2 linked regions of the Thiosocius teredinicola genome follow. The protein of the gene in region 2 binds, or shares a complex with, the protein of the main gene of each other region. Links are inferred from orthologs where the notes say so. Each region holds a gene or a part of one and is shown on either strand. Other genes may lie near its edges. The genes, in order: tig and rpsG.

Region 1 (12,052 bases), 1.4 Mb from region 2 along the record:
AGGGCCTCTGCGCGGCTCCTGATCACCGTCATGGCCGCCTGGATGGATTCCTTCATCACATCGCCGAGCTGGCCGGTATGGGTCAGACGTCCCTTACCCGGCGTCAACGCGGTCTCGATGCGCAGCAGCTCGCCGCCCACCTCGGTCCACGCCAGACCGGTCACTTGACCAACCTGATCGTGCTCGTCGGCGCGACCATAGCGGAAGCGCTTGACCCCGAGGTACTTGTCGAGGTTTTTGGTCGTGACCGTAACGTGCTTACCTTTCTTTTCGTCGAGCAACACATCTTTGACGACCTTGCGACAGATCTTCGAAACCTCGCGTTCGAGATTTCGTACGCCCGCCTCGCGCGTGTAGTAGCGCACGATGTCGCGCACCGCGTTCTCGCCGATCGTCAACTCTTTTTCTTTCAGGCCGTTGTTCGTGATCTGTTTCGGAATGAGATAGTTCTCGGCGATATTGACCTTCTCATCTTCGGTATAACCCGACAGGCGGATGACCTCCATGCGGTCGAGCAGCGCCGGCGGGATGTTCATGCTGTTGGCAGTGGCCACGAACATGATCTCCGACAGGTCGAAGTCGACCTCGAGATAGTGGTCCTGGAACGTGTGGTTCTGTTCAGGGTCGAGTACCTCGAGCAGCGCCGATGCCGGGTCGCCGCGGAAGTCCATTGCCATCTTGTCGATTTCGTCGAGCAGGAAGAACGGGTTCTTGGTGCCGGCCTTGGTCAGGTTCTGCACGATCTTGCCCGGCATGGCGCCGATATAAGTACGCCGGTGACCACGGATCTCGGCCTCGTCGCGCACACCACCCAGGGCCATGCGGATGAACTTACGATTGGTCGCGCGGGCGATCGATTGTCCGAGCGAGGTCTTACCAACGCCCGGTGGTCCGACCAGACACAGAATAGGCCCTTTGAGCTTGCGTACGCGCTGCTGTACGGCGAGATACTCAAGGATGCGCTCCTTGACCTTCTCCAGCCCGTAGTGATCGGTATCGAGCACCTCTTCGGCCTTGGAGATGTCGTTGCGCACCTTGGAGCGCTTCTTCCACGGCACGCTGACCAGGGCATCGATGTAGTTGCGCACCACGGTCGCCTCGGCGGACATCGGCGACATCAGCTTGAGCTTGTTGAGCTCGGCCGTCGCCTTTGACTTGGCCTCCTTGCTCATGCCCGCCTTCTCGATCTTGTCGGCCAGGTCCTCGAGCTCATTCGGGGCGTCATCCAGCTCACCCAGTTCTTTCTGGATGGCCTTCATCTGTTCGTTCAGATAGTACTCGCGCTGGTTCTTCTCCATCTGACGCTTCACGCGCCCACGGATGCGCTTTTCCATCTGCAGGATATCGTTCTCGCCTTCCATCAAGGCCATCAGGTGTTCGAGGCGCTCACGGACGTTGAACATCTCGAGCACATGCTGTTTCTCATCGAGCTTGAGCGCCATATGGGCGGCCATGGTATCGGCCAGGCGCGACGGCTCATCGATGCTGGCCAACGAGGTCAGCACCTCGGGCGGCACCTTCTTGTTGAGCTTGACGTATTGATCGAACAGCGTGGTGGCAGAGCGCATCAGCACTTCCATTTCGCGTTCGGGAAGCTCGATGACGTCTTCGGCCGGCTCAAGGTCGGCGGCAAAGAAACCGTCGCCGCCGATCATGCTGGTAATCTTGGCGCGCTCGCCGCCCTCTACCAGCACCTTGACCGTGCCATCGGGCAACTTGAGCAGCTGCAGGATGCTGGCGAGCGTTCCGATCTCATACATGTCGTCCGGTTGCGGTTCGTCGACATCGGCGCTCTTCTGCGCCACCAGCAGAATCTGTTTATTGTCGGACATCGCGGCATCGAGCGCCTTGATGGATTTTTCGCGCCCGACGAACAGTGGAATTACCATATGCGGATATACCACTACATCGCGCAGCGGAAGTACCGGGACAGCGCTTGGCTGATCTTCACGCACACTCAGTGTCTTGTCTTCCTGTCCCATTGCTTTCCTCCGACCGCACAACCGTGCGGTGAATAATTGGGTGAACGCGCCTGCGCGGGTTCAGTAAGGTCACGATTCCGGTCAACATGAGGACTTAAGGCCTGAATTTCAAGCATCGTGACGCTCGCGTGATCTTTATACCACCAGAAACCGACGCGGCAAAAAAACTGCAAAATGCTGGGTACGGAGCGCTGCTGTCGAAGACAGCCCCTGTGGAGACTCGGCGGACGAGGCGTTGGAATGATTGACGCAAAAGCAAGACCCCGATGCGGGGTGCATCGGGGTCTTGCTTGCTTAATGGATTGACGTCAATCGGAAGCGGCGATCTGACGCGGTTCAGAACCGCCGTAGATGATATAGGGTGCCGATTCGCCTTTGATGACCGACTCGTCGATCACGACCTTGTTGGCGTCTTCAAGCGACGGCAGGTCGTACATCGTGTCGAGCAATACATGTTCGAGAATGGTCCGCAGGCCGCGTGCTCCGGTCTTGCGATCCATGGCCTTGCGAGCAATCGCACGCAACGCATCTTCGCGCACCTCGAGTTCGGCGCCTTCCATCTCGAACAGGCGCTGATACTGTTTGATCAACGCGTTCTTCGGCTCGGTCAGGATCTGCACCAACGCCTCTTCGTCGAGTTCCTCGAGCGTGGCCACCACCGGCAGACGACCGACGAATTCCGGGATCAGGCCGTAGCGGATCAAGTCTTCGGGTTCGACAGCGGTCAGGATCTCGCCCACCGAACGGCTGTCTTCCTTGCTGCGGACTTCTGCAGAGAAACCAATGCCGCCCTTCTCGGAACGGTCGCGGATCACCTTGTCGAGGCCGGCGAACGCGCCGCCGACGATGAACAGCACGTTGCCCGTATCCACCTGCAGGAATTCCTGCTGCGGATGCTTGCGGCCGCCCTGCGGCGGAACCGAGGCGACGGTACCTTCGATCAGTTTGAGCAGCGCCTGCTGCACACCCTCGCCGGAAACGTCGCGGGTGATCGAGGGGTTGTCCGACTTGCGCGAGATCTTGTCGATTTCGTCGATATAGACGATACCGGTCTGCGCCTTCTCGACGTCGTAATCACACTTCTGCAGCAACTTCTGGATGATGTTCTCGACGTCTTCACCGACATAACCGGCTTCGGTCAGCGTGGTGGCGTCGGCAATCGTGAACGGCACGTTCAGTAGACGCGCCAGCGTTTCGGCCAGCAGCGTTTTACCCGAACCGGTCGGACCGATCAGCAGAATGTTGCTCTTGGCGATCTCGACATCGTCTTTCTTGCTCTTGGCCTCGAGGCGCTTGTAGTGGTTGTAGACCGCTACCGACAGCACCTTTTTGGCGCGCGACTGACCAATGACGTACTGATCGAGGGTGGCATTGATTTCCGCCGGGATCGGCAGTTTGTCGGTCGTCTGGCCGACGCTTTCCTGCATTTCCTCGCGGATAATATCGTTGCAGAGTTCAACGCATTCGTCGCAGATGAAGACAGATGGGCCCGCGATAAGCTTGCGCACCTCATGCTGACTTTTGCCGCAGAACGAGCAATACAAAAGTTTGCCGTCCTCGCCTTTGCCGTGCTTCTTATCGTCGCTCATAGTCGTTCACCTAATTAACCTGCGTGACCGCATCACCTCGTTGTGCCGACCACGCAGAAACCGCGGCCCCTCGAACTCATAATATCCGAATGAATTCGGATAACAAGCCACTCTAACCACATGGCTTTAGGGCGCTTTTTATGCGTCTTTTTCCGGTCGCCGGTTCAAAACCTGGTCAATCAGACCGTAGGCGACAGATTGGTCCGCGCTCATGAAATTGTCGCGATCCGTGTCACGGCCGATCCGGTCGAGATCCTGTCCGGTATGGTGGGCCAGAATCTTGTTGAGCTTTTCGCGGATCAACAGGATTTCTTTGGCGTGAATTTCGATATCCGTGGCCTGGCCCTGGAAACCGCCCAGCGGCTGGTGAATCATCACCCGCGAATGCGGCAGTGCGTAACGCTTGCCTTTCTCGCCGCCGGCCAGCAACAGGGCACCCATGCTCGCGGCCTGCCCGATACACATCGTAGTGACGTGCGGACGGATGAACTGCATGGTGTCGTAGATGGCGAGCCCGGCGGTTACCGAACCACCGGGCGAGTTGATATATAAATGAACGTCTTTGTCGGGGTTCTCGGACTCGAGAAACAGCAACTGCGCGACAATCAGGTTGGCCATGTGGTCTTCAACCGGACCGACGCAGAAGATCACGCGCTCTTTGAGCAGCCGCGAGTAGATGTCATAAGCCCGCTCGCCGCGCGCGCTCTGTTCCACAACCATCGGCACGAGGCCGAGATTCATCGGTTCCAATTGGTTCATGTCCTGCTTATCGGATGTTACTGGGATTACTTGAAGCTACCCCTAAAACCCCGACCCCGCAAGCCTCGGATTACCCCTGATTATCCATGATGTCGGAGAATTCCTTGTTCTCGTCGCCGACCTGAATCTGGTCCATAACCCAGCCAACCACCTGATTTTCAAGGACCAGGTTCTGAATGCTGGCGCGTGCGTTCGGATCCTGCAGGTAGTAGTCGATGACTTCCTGCGGGTTTTCGTACGATTCGGCGAAATCGGCGATGGTCGCCCGCATTTTGTCTTCGTCGGCCTCGAGCTTGTGCTGCTCGATGATCTCGGCCACCAGCAGGCCGAGGTGAACGCGGCGCTTGGCCTGGTTCTCGAAAACGCTCAACGGCAGGTCGACGCTCGAAGGCTGACCCTGCTGCTGCATTTCCTGCTGCATCTGCTGTTTCATCCGCCCGGCTTCATGGTCGACCATGGCCTTCGGGATATCCATCGGATGGGTCTCGATCAGCAGATCCATGACCTTTTCCTTGGCCATGTTCTCCAGCTTCTGCTTCAGCTCGTGACGCATGTTCTTGGCGACATCCTCACGCAGACCTTCGACCGTGCCCTCTTCGACACCAAAGGCCTTGACGAACTCTTCATCGATCTCCGGCAACTGCGGTTCGGCGACGCGCAGCACCTGGACTTCGAAGGTCGCGTCTTTGCCGGCCAGATGCTCAGCGCGGTAGTCGTCGGGGAACTTCACCTCGAGGGTGCGATCATCGCCCGCTTTTGCGCCGAGCAGGCCCGATTCGAATCCAGCGATCATCGACCCGGAACCGAGTACCAGCGGCACGTTGTCGGCGGTGCCGCCTTCGAATGCCTCACCATCGATAAAGCCCTTGAAATTCATATGGACCGTGTCGCCGTCTTTGGCGCCGCGGTCGACTTCGTTCCAGACCGTGCGCTGCTTGCGCAGCTTGTCGATCATCTCGTCGATGTCGGACTCGGTCACTTCGGCGACCGGACGGGTAATCGATTGACCCGAAAGATCGTTCAACTGCACGTCAGGCATGATTTCGAAGGTCGCGGTGTAGCCAAGACCGCCTTCTTCGGCCGCCTCGCGCAATTCCACCTTGGGTTCGCCGGCCGGGGTCAGTTTCTCCTGGTTGGCGGCTTCGTACAGCGTTTCCTGGATCAGGGTGCCGTAGGCTTCCTGGCGCACCTGCTCACCAAAGCGCTGCTTGATGGTACGCATCGGCACCTTGCCGGGACGAAAACCGTCCAAACGAACGTTGCGCGCGAGATCCTTCAGTTTTTTGTCCATCTCAGCGGTGACGCGCTCCGCCGGCAGATCAACCAAAAGACGCTTCTCGAGGCCCTCGCCCGATTCCACAGAAACTTGCATTCCAAATCACTCCAGCAGTTGTACTGCCTGTTAACTCTTGTCGGATTAAACTTCCCGGCACAAGGCCGGCCGAATGGTTGGGCACCGGTCAGATGGTGCGAAAGGAGAGACTCGAACTCTCACGGGTTACCCCACTGGAACCTAAATCCAGCGCGTCTACCAATTCCGCCACTTTCGCCATGCCGATGCGAATCGCGCATTATACAAAACCCACGGGGCCCCGAAACAGCGGAATGCCGCGAGATTGCTCCGACATCTGCGATCCAGGCCCGGCCACTCGATCTCCCCCGGTCCCGACGGTTACCGGTATCGCCGTGCAATCGGGCCTGCGGCCGGTCTGATCAAGAGCCTGACCGTGCACTCGGTCAGGACAAATCGACGCCCCTTTCGAGCTCTCCGGCACGTCGCAGTTCGCGCTTGAGGATCTTGCCGGTCGCGTTTTTCGGCAACGATTCGCGCACCACGAAACGCCGCGGCAGCTGGTGCGGGCCCAGGTGCTTGCGACAAAAAGCGCGCAACTCGCCCGGGTCGAGCGTGCACCCCTCACACGGCACCAGGTGGGCCACCACGACCTCGCCGTGCAGATCGTCAGGCTCACCGATCACGGCCGCTTCGAGTACGTCCGGGTGGCGATAGAGCACCTCCTCGACCATGCGCGGGTAGACATTCATGCCGTTGACGATCACCAGATCTTTCTTGCGATCGACAATGAACACGTAGCTGTCGTCGTCCAGGTAGCCGAGGTCGCCGGTGCGCAGCCATTCGCCAAAAAACGTCTCTGCCGTCGCCTCGGGCAGACGCCAGTAACCGGCCATCACGTTCGGCCCACGCACGCAGATCTCGCCGATCTCGTTGGCCGGCAGCGGGTGGCCATCATCGTCAAAGATCGCGATCTCGACGTTATCGACGGCCAGTCCCACCGAGCCGGGTTTGCGCTCGCCGCTCAGCGGATTGACGCAGGTGACCGGCGAACACTCGGTGGGGCCATCACCTTCGAGAATCGGAAAACCGAAGCGCTGTTCAAAACGCCGCATCAGCTCAACCGGCATGGCCGCGCCGCCGGCGACACCGAAACGCACGCTGCGCCACTTGGCCAACTGGTCGTCGTCGATTCGCAGGATCAGGTTGTACATCGACGGCACACCGAGAAACACGGTGGCCGCGGTCGCGCCGATCACGTCGCTGACCAGGTTTGGATCGAACTTCGGCACCGGCACCATGGCCACGCCGTGCAGTGCCGGTGTCAGCATGCCGCCGGTTGCCGCAAAAGAATGGAACATCGGCAACACCACCAGCATGCGGTCCGCGCCGGGGCGCAGTTGCAGCGCAGTGAGCACACTGCGCGTGTTCACCACCAGGTTGTGGTGGGTCAGCATCGCACCTTTGGGTTTGCCGGTGGTACCCGAGGTGTACAGGATCGCAGCGAGATCGCATTCGGCATCCAATGCCGGCTCCGGCAGCGATGCGCCGTCCGCGTTCTCCACAACATCGGCAAAGTCCAGATCGGCGTCGTCGAGCGACGACCCGCCGACGCCTATCCACAGGCCTGCCGATGGCAGTGTGTGACGCAGCGCTTGCAGCCTTTCGCCCAATAGACCGTGATAGACGACGCCGCTGACCGCTGCATCTTCAAGAATATAGGCAATCTCCTCCTGCTGGATCAGCAGGTTGATCGGCACGACCACTGCCCCGGCCTTGACGATACCCAGATAGGTGATCAGAAATTCGGCGCAGTTCGGGCAATACAGTGCGATGCGGTCGCCCTTGCGGATTCCGCGCTCAAGCAATGTCGTGGCGATGCCGTCGGACGCCCGATCCACCGCAGCGAACGACGTTTGATGCTCCGGGGTGATGACCAAGGGCGCTTGCGCAAACTCCCCGGCAGTGCGACGAAATACGGCTGGGATCGATTCGGGTGTCGACATCCGGGTACTCCGTTTAGCGAATGTCGAAAAGCTTAGCAGGCGGTCGCGTTTCGCCCAGGACCGGGCCCGCCTGCCGGAGAGTCTTCTGGCTTAGATAACCTTGGAGAAGCGCGTCGTCTGGCCGTCGGCACCGAGGTAATGGTCGAACACCATGCAGATGTTGCGGATCAACAAGCGCCCTGCCGGCATCACCTCGATGCGTCCGCCGTCAATAGTGAGCAGACCGTCTTTTGCCATGCCGTGCAGGCGTTCGAGCTCGCCACGGAAATAGTCGTCGAACTGAATATCCCATCGCTTGCCGACGCGGGCCATGTCGAGCGCGAAGTTGCAGATCAGGTCGGTGATCACATCGCGCCGCAGTTCGTCGTCGCGACTCAACTCGATGCCGCGGAATACGGCCAGCTCGCCGGCATCAATGCGTGCATAGTATTCGTCGAGCGTGCGTACGTTTTGCGCGTAGGTGTTGCCAACCAGTCCGATAGATGTCACCCCCAGGGCAACCAGGTCACAGTGCGCATGTGTCGAATAACCCTGGAAGTTGCGATACAGGTGACCTTCGCGTTGCGCCACGGCGAGCTCGTCGTCCGGTCGGGCGAAGTGATCCATACCGATATAGACATAACCTGCCTTGGCCAGATGCTCGCCCACCTGCTGCAGGATCTCGAGCTTCTGTTCTGCTGACGGCAGCTCGTCTTCGTTGATCCGCCGCTGCGGCTTGAAGCGTTCGGGAAGATGCGCGTAATTGAATACCGACAGCCGTTCGGGCTCGGCTTCGAGCACCCGATCCAATGTTGCGATGAAAGAATCTGCCGTCTGCAGTGGCAGGCCGTAGATCAGGTCCATGCTGATCGAGCGGAAGCCTTCGCGCCGCGCCGCGGTCAAGGCGCCGAAGGTCTGCTCGGCCGTCTGAATGCGGTTGACCGCTTTCTGCACTGCCGGATCGAGGTCTTGCAGACCCAGGCTCATGCGGTTGAAGCCGATCTCACGCAGCAGTCCGATGGTCTCGTCGGTCACCTCGCGTGGATCGATCTCGATCGAATACTCACCGCTGTCGTCGTCCAGTAACTGGAAGTGACGGCCGGTCTTGGTCATCAACTCGCGCATCTGGTCGTGGCTGATGAAGGTCGGCGTACCGCCGCCCCAGTGCAGCTGCTCCACCGGGCGGCTGCGGTCGAACAGTTCGCCCTGCATCGCCAGCTCGCGATACACGCGGTCGAGATACGGCTGCGCACGCGTGCGGTCCTTGGTCGCCACCTTGTTGCAGGCGCAGTAGAAACACACGGTGTCGCAGAACGGGATGTGGAAATACAGCGACAAGGGTCGGCCGCTGGCATTACTGGCCTCGGCGGCAGCGCGGTATTGCTGCGGCCCGAATCCGTCGTGGAACTGCACCGCGGTCGGGTACGAGGTGTAACGCGGGCCGGACTGGTCGTAACGCTTGATCAGATCCTGATCGAGAACGAGTGTCTGTTGCATAGCGGTCATTCTAGACGTCCCCCACCCGGCGCGGACTGACGAGCGTCAAAAAGGTTGTCAGCCCTCGTCGGGCACATCCAGACCTTTTCGATGCGTTTCGTTGATCTGTTTGAGCAGCGTATGAAAGGGAATCTGGTCTTCGTAGCGACGCACCACGTCCATAAAAGCCAGGTCTTCGCGGCCGAACTGGTAGCTGCCCGATAGCATCGCATCGTAGACCTGTTGCACTCCTTCCTCGAGCGGTTCGATAAACGCCGGGAAACGCTGCAGGTCTTCCATTTCGTACAGCAGGCAGTCTTTCAGATCACCCACCTCGAACACGGCCTGTTTGACCCATTCCGCATACTCTTCGGCACTGCGTGCGCGGTGCAGACTCATGCCAGGCTCTCCTCGAATTGCTCACGATACTCGTTCACCTGCTCGGCGGTCAGCAGGAACACCCCGTCGCCGCCGCGCTCGAAATCCAGCCACAAAAACGGCACATCGGGATAGCGAGCCATCAGCAGATCGGCACTGGCGCCGACTTCGATCACGATGATACCACCGGGCTGAAGGTAATCGGCGGCTCCCGCCAGGATGCGCGCGACGACATCCATACCGTCGTCGCCTGCTTCGAGGCCGAGCTCCGGCTCATGCCGGTACTCTGCCGGCAAGGTCGCCATCTCGCGGGTGCTGACGTACGGCGGATTGCTGACGATCAGATCGTAGCGCTCGCCGTCGAGCCCATCGAACACGTCGGCGTGCAGCGCACGCACCCGGTTATCGAGTTGGTGGCGTTCGATATTGCGCGCCGCCACGTCGAGCGCGGCCTGCGAGATGTCGCCGAGATCCACCAGGGCGTTCGGAAAGGCATAAGCGCAGGCGATACCGATGCAGCCACTGCCGCAGCACAGGTCCAACACGCTGCCGACGTGATCGGCATCCAGCCACGGTTGAAAGCCTTCCTCGATCAACTCGGCGATCGGCGACCGCGGGATCAGCACGTTTTCATCGACGAAGAATTTCAGCCCGGCAAAACGCGCCTCGCCGATCAGGTAGGCCGCCGGTACGCGCAGATCGACGCGCTCGGTAAACAGCCCTTCGATGCGCGCCGCCTCATCGCCGGTGACACGTGCATTGAGATAGTCCGCCGGCAGATCGTGATCCAGGTGCAGCGAATGCAGCACCAGCGCGAGCGCTTCGTCGATCGCGTTGTCGGTGCCGTGTCCGTAGAAAAGACCGGCCTCATTGAACCGACTGGCGCCCCAACGGATCCAATCCCGTAGTGTTATCAGTTCATGTTGTTGAGGACTCTGCATGCCCGCTCCCATTGATGCCCTACCCCGATTCGTCGGCACCGGTAGATTTCAGACCTTGCTGCCGGTGGCGCGGCGCACACTATAGTCGCAAAGCTGCTTTCCTTATACTTTGGCCCACACAGGCGACGCCGCAACCCCACGACGGTCAGGACATCCTTTTGCCGAAAATCTTCCACTCTCTGAAACTGCAGATCATTGTCGCAATCGCTGTGCTGACCGCGCTGTTTGCCGCCTCCACGCTGTATTCCCTGCATGTGATCGACCAGCAGCACAGTGACGACGTGCTGGTTCAGCTCGCCGGCCGGGTGCATTTCAATCAGCAACACCTGACCGTACAAGCGATGCGCTACCGCGAGAACGCACCGCGCGACTATCCCAGCTACTACCGCGACCTGCGGCTGTACTTCGAAGATCTGAAAAAGACCCGCACCGAACTCGATCAACTGATCACTGCGTTCGCCAACAACCGCTTCGACGCGTCGCTGACCGGGCGGCACATGGCGATGCAGCCGCACCTGCCGCCCGAATCGCACGCCGTCGCCGGGCAGCTCGCGGCGGAATGGGAGAGTTTCATGCAGCAGTTCGATGAGCGCATCGGGCCGGACAAGGACGAACCCCGTCTCGAGTGGGCGGCGGAATTGATCGGTGAGCAGAACGAGACGTTGGAAAAGATCTCGCAGACGCTGATGTCGACACTCAAGAAAGACGTCGAGGCCCGCGCACAATGGGCCTACATGGTAAACCGCCTGCTGCTCGGCGCGGCGCTGCTGGTATCGGTCGGCATCGCCGTCTGGTTCTATCGCGGTGTCATGGCGCCGATGACGACCACCGTCGAGGGCTTTAAGCAGGTCGCCAACGGTGATTTCTCGCACCGCGTACCGGTGCTGCGTAACAACGAAATCGGCTGGCTGGCGAGCGCCTTCAACCACCTCGCGACCCGCATGGATGGCCTACGCAAATTGTTGACCCGCCTTGAACAGGGCGCCGATCTCGAGGGCACGTTGAAAACCCTGTCGGAGACGCTGCCACCGTTGATACCCGTCGACTGGATCGGCGTATTGATCATCGCGCCGGGCGGCGATATCTATCTCGAGAAGGCGTACAGCGACGGCAAGCCCGAACCGATCGGGCGGCTGCGCTTTCACCCCGATCAGACGCTGCTCGAAGAGTGCATCAACACCAGCGAACCGCTGCACATCCCCGATGTCCGCGAGACCTCGCAACTCTCCGAAAGCTATGTCTTCCTACGCAAACTGGCAGAACTGGGCAGGCGCGATGCGATCTTTCTGCCGATCAGTAACAGCGCCGGTGTGCACGGGGTTGCGGTGTTTGCCAGCCGCTACCCAAACAACTACCGTACCGAACACCTTGCCTTGTTGCGTAACCTCGGCGTGCTCGTCGGCATCAGCCTGGGCCGCACCATCCAGCTTGTCGAAAACGCACGCCTGGCGACCATCGGTCAATTCGCATCCGGCATCGTGCACGAGATTCGCAATCCGCTGGCGACTATCGGTTTGGCGCTGGAGCATTTCGAGGGGCTCGACGGCCTGCCGCAAGGCGCGCAGAAACGGCTGACGCTCGCATCGAATGAGGTCGCCCGCCTGGAACGGTTACTGGCCGACATACTGCTGTACGCCAAGCCGATGACACT
Region 2 (3,652 bases):
CGGCACTTCTGCCTTGACCATCTTGCCGGTAGGGCCGTCTTCCATACCCTGGACCATGCCGCGACGTGAATTCAGATCACCGATCACGTCACCCATGTATTCTTCTGGTGTTTCCACCTCGACCTTCATCATCGGCTCGAGAATCACCGGCTTGGCCTTCTGCACGCCCGCCTTGAAACCCATCGAACCCGCGATCTTGAAGGCGTTTTCGTTCGAGTCCACCTCGTGATACGAACCGTCGTACAGGGTGACCTTGACGTCGACCACCGGATAACCAGCGATAACGCCGCCCTGCATCGCTTCCTGGATACCTTTGTCAACGGCCGGGATGTATTCGCGTGGAACGACACCACCGACGATCTCGTTGACGAATTCGTAGCCCGCGCCCGATTCCTGAGGCTCAATCTTCAACCACACGTGGCCGAACTGGCCGCGACCGCCCGACTGTCGAACAAACTTGCCTTCGACTTCGGTTTTCCCACGAATGGTTTCGCGGTAGGCGACCTGCGGCGCACCGACATTGGCCTCGACCTTGAATTCGCGCTTCATGCGGTCGACGATGATATCGAGGTGCAACTCACCCATGCCCGAGATAATCGTCTGACCCGATTCTTCATCGGTGTGCACACGGAATGAGGGGTCTTCTTGAGCCAAACGACCCAATGCGATGCCCATCTTCTCCTGATCGCTCTTGGTCTTCGGCTCGACAGCAACCGAGATGACCGGATCAGGGAACTCCATGCGCTCCAGGGTGATGATATTGTTCCCGTCGCACAGGGTGTCACCGGTGGTGACGTCTTTCAGACCAACCGCAGCCGCGATATCGCCGGCGCGAACTTCTTTGATCTCTTCGCGCGAGTTGGCATGCATCTGCAGGATACGACCAACTCGCTCTTTCTTGCTCTTGACCGGGTTGTAGACCGCATCACCGGAATTCAACACGCCGGAGTAGCAACGGAAGAACGTCAACGAACCGACAAACGGGTCGGTGGCGATCTTGAACGCCAACGCCGAGAACGGCTCTTCATCGGACGAATGGCGCTCGCCTTCCGAGCCGTCTTCCAACACGCCTTTGATCGACAGCACATCGGTCGGCGCAGGCATCAGCTCGATAATCTTGTCGAGCATGGCCTGGACACCCTTGTTCTTGAACGCGGTGCCGCAGGTCATCGGCACAATTTCCAGGCGCAAGGTGCGCGCACGCAGTCCTTCGAGAATCTCCTCTTCGTTGAGATCGCTCTCTTCGAGGTATTTCTCCATCAGCGTTTCGTTGGCCTCGGCTGCCGCCTCAACCATCTTCTCGCGCCACTCAGTGCATACGTCGACCAGGTCTTCCGGAATATCGAGATACTCGAACTGCATCCCCATATTCTCTTCCGACCATTTGATGGCCTTCATCTTGACCAGGTCGACAACACCCGAGAAGTCTTCTTCGGCACCAATCGGAACCTGGATCGGCACTGGAACAGCACCGAGGCGATCTTTCAGCTGCTTTACAACGCGGAAGAAGTTGGCGCCCATACGGTCCATCTTGTTGACGAACGCCATGCGCGGAACTTTGTACTTGTTGGCCTGACGCCAAACCGTCTCGGATTGCGGCTGAACGCCACCTACCGCACACAGAACGAAGACCGCGCCGTCCAATACCCGCAAAGAACGCTCGACCTCGATGGTGAAATCGACGTGTCCAGGGGTATCGATAATGTTGATACGGTGCTGGGGATACTGCTGTGCCATCCCGCTCCAGAAGCAGGTGGTCGCCGCAGACGTGATCGTGATACCGCGCTCCTGTTCCTGCTCCATCCAGTCCATGGTCGCAGCGCCGTCGTGCACTTCACCGATCTTGTGCGAGACACCGGTGTAGTACAACACGCGTTCGGTCGTAGTCGTCTTACCAGCATCAATGTGCGCCATGATGCCGATATTGCGATAACGATCGATAGGTGTGGTACGTGCCACTGTCTTATCCCGCCCCGTAATGTAAAAGAACGATGAAGCTGGTTACTACCAGCGGTAATGAGAGAACGCTTTGTTCGCCTCAGCCATGCGATGAGTTTCTTCCTTCTTCTTCACTGCCGAGCCTTTCTGCTCCGCAGCGTCCATCAACTCGCCAGCCAGACGCGCCGCCATCGACTTCTCGCTGCGCTTACGGGCAGCATCAATCAACCAGCGCATCGCCAGGGTGTTACGACGGACCGGACGAACCTCGACGGGTACCTGGTAGGTTGCACCACCCACACGCCGGGATTTAACCTCGACGACCGGACGCACGTTCTCGAGCGCCAGCTCAAGCGTTTCCATCGGGTCACCGCCGCGCTTCTCGGTCACGCTATCGAGCGCGCCATACAGAATGCGCTCGGCAACGGCCTTTTTGCCGTCTTCCATCACCATGTTGATGAATTTGGCGAGCGTCTGGCTACCGAACTTCGGGTCCGGCAGGATCTCTCGCTTGGCTGCAACTCTTCTTCTAGGCATTTCGCTTTACTCTTGATCTACTCGTGACCGCTCACCGCGGCCCCACTCAACGCTCAAGCTTCGAACCGACCGGGAGTTAACCCTTCGGACGCTTGGCGCCGTACTTCGAACGACCCTGACGACGCTTCTCGACGCCAGAGGTATCCAGGCTGCCGCGAACCACGTGGTAACGCACACCCGGTAAGTCCTTAACACGGCCGCCACGGATCAGGACCACACTGTGCTCCTGCAGGTTGTGACCCTCACCGCCGATGTAGCTCGACACTTCGTAGCCATTGGTCAGACGCACACGGGCGACTTTACGCAAGGCCGAGTTCGGCTTTTTCGGGGTCGTGGTGTAGACGCGCGTGCAAACGCCACGCTTCTGCGGGCATGCCTCAAGAGCCGGTACGTTGCTCTTTTCCACTTTGCGCTTGCGCGGCTTACGGACCAATTGATTAATAGTAGCCATCTAACCTTTCGTCTCCGGACGGTTCGACACCTGGTGTCGACGTCAAAAATTCGCGTAGCCGCCCCCGTCCGGTCTGCTTGCTAAAGCGCCGGGCGATGTAGCGGCTACTTGAATCTCAATTCTGTTCGCGAAGCGACTGATTTGTCGCAATTTTTCGGGCGGGGTTGCTGGCCCACCTTCAGCGAAGACCGCGAATTCTATGCGTGTCCCGAGTCGCTGTCAACAGCGACTCGGGCGCATTTTATTAAGCGGTCACTCGGGATCGGTCGTGTTGAGGGCCTGTTTGATCGCCTCTTCCACTTCCTCGGTGGCCATTTCGACTGGCGCACCGGCTGCCAGCGCCTCCTGGCGGGTGCGTCGACGCTCGTTGTGATGCGCCAAACCAGTGCCCGCCGGAATCAGGCGACCGACGATGACGTTCTCTTTCAGCCCGTTCAAGGTGTCGCGCACGCCACGGACCGATGCCTCGGTCAGCACGCGAGTCGTCTCCTGGAACGACGCGGCGGAAATGAACGATTCGGTCGCCAGCGAGGCCTTGGTGATACCCAGCAGCAGCGGTTCGAACCTGGCCGTGAGCTTCTCATCGGCCGTAGCCGTCTCGTTCGCTTCGAGCAGGCGCGCACGCTCAACCTGTTCACCACGCAGCAGCTTGGTCTCACCCGGGTCGATGATCTCAACCTTGCGCAACATCTGGCGAATGATCACCTCGATGTGCTTGTCGTTGAT

What was found.
Region 1: the proteins of rpsG (region 2) and tig are in contact, whole or in part, in a crystal structure (PDB 3GTY), measured with the Thermotoga maritima proteins. The link is inferred for Thiosocius teredinicola from one-to-one orthologs. Residues at the interface, in WP_004081843.1 of Thermotoga maritima: Lys34, Lys52, Lys55, Glu59, Arg62, Gln63, Glu66, Asn67, Lys69, Val71, Arg95, Ala109, Lys110, Lys111, Gly112, Arg113, Pro114, Glu117, Glu121, Ile124, Ala125, Tyr127, Asn128, Asn129, Thr130, Gly131, Lys135, Asp139, Arg142, Met143; in WP_004081061.1 of Thermotoga maritima: Glu122, Val124, Val129, Leu130, Tyr133, Glu188, Gly259, Ile262, Tyr263, Glu266, Ser270, Glu273, Gln274, Glu277, Arg308, Gln311, Ile312, Ser315, Tyr316, Glu325, Arg329, Arg336, Leu363, Phe366, Trp367, Arg373, Leu377, Arg381, Leu384, Glu387.

Annotation. Positions count from the first base shown.
Region 1 is NZ_CP019936.1:2,941,831-2,953,882, forward strand. Bases 3,552-6,354 are described here. They hold tig (trigger factor), read right to left. Parts: upstream 5,703-6,354; coding sequence 4,401-5,702; downstream 3,552-4,400. Other genes in these bases: clpX (ATP-dependent Clp protease ATP-binding subunit ClpX), read right to left, coding at 3,552-3,571; clpP (ATP-dependent Clp endopeptidase proteolytic subunit ClpP), read right to left, coding at 3,710-4,330; B1781_RS14065 (long-chain-fatty-acid--CoA ligase), read right to left, coding at 6,068-6,354. In the rest of the region: lon (endopeptidase La), read right to left, coding at 1-1,982; more of clpX, read right to left, coding at 2,291-3,551; more of B1781_RS14065, read right to left, coding at 6,355-7,627; hemN (oxygen-independent coproporphyrinogen III oxidase), read right to left, coding at 7,718-9,103; B1781_RS14075 (general secretion pathway protein GspF), read right to left, coding at 9,161-9,481; prmB (50S ribosomal protein L3 N(5)-glutamine methyltransferase), read right to left, coding at 9,478-10,401; B1781_RS14085 (sensor histidine kinase), read left to right, coding at 10,560-12,052. UniProt on the Bacillus subtilis protein: Involved in protein export. Acts as a chaperone by maintaining the newly synthesized protein in an open conformation. Functions as a peptidyl-prolyl cis-trans isomerase.
Region 2 is NZ_CP019936.1:4,338,685-4,342,336, forward strand. The notes cover bases 741-3,652. They hold rpsG (30S ribosomal protein S7), read right to left. Parts: upstream 2,476-3,652; coding sequence 2,005-2,475; downstream 741-2,004. Other genes in these bases: fusA (elongation factor G), read right to left, coding at 741-1,959; rpsL (30S ribosomal protein S12), read right to left, coding at 2,552-2,926; rpoC (DNA-directed RNA polymerase subunit beta'), read right to left, coding at 3,179-3,652. Also shown: more of fusA, read right to left, coding at 1-740.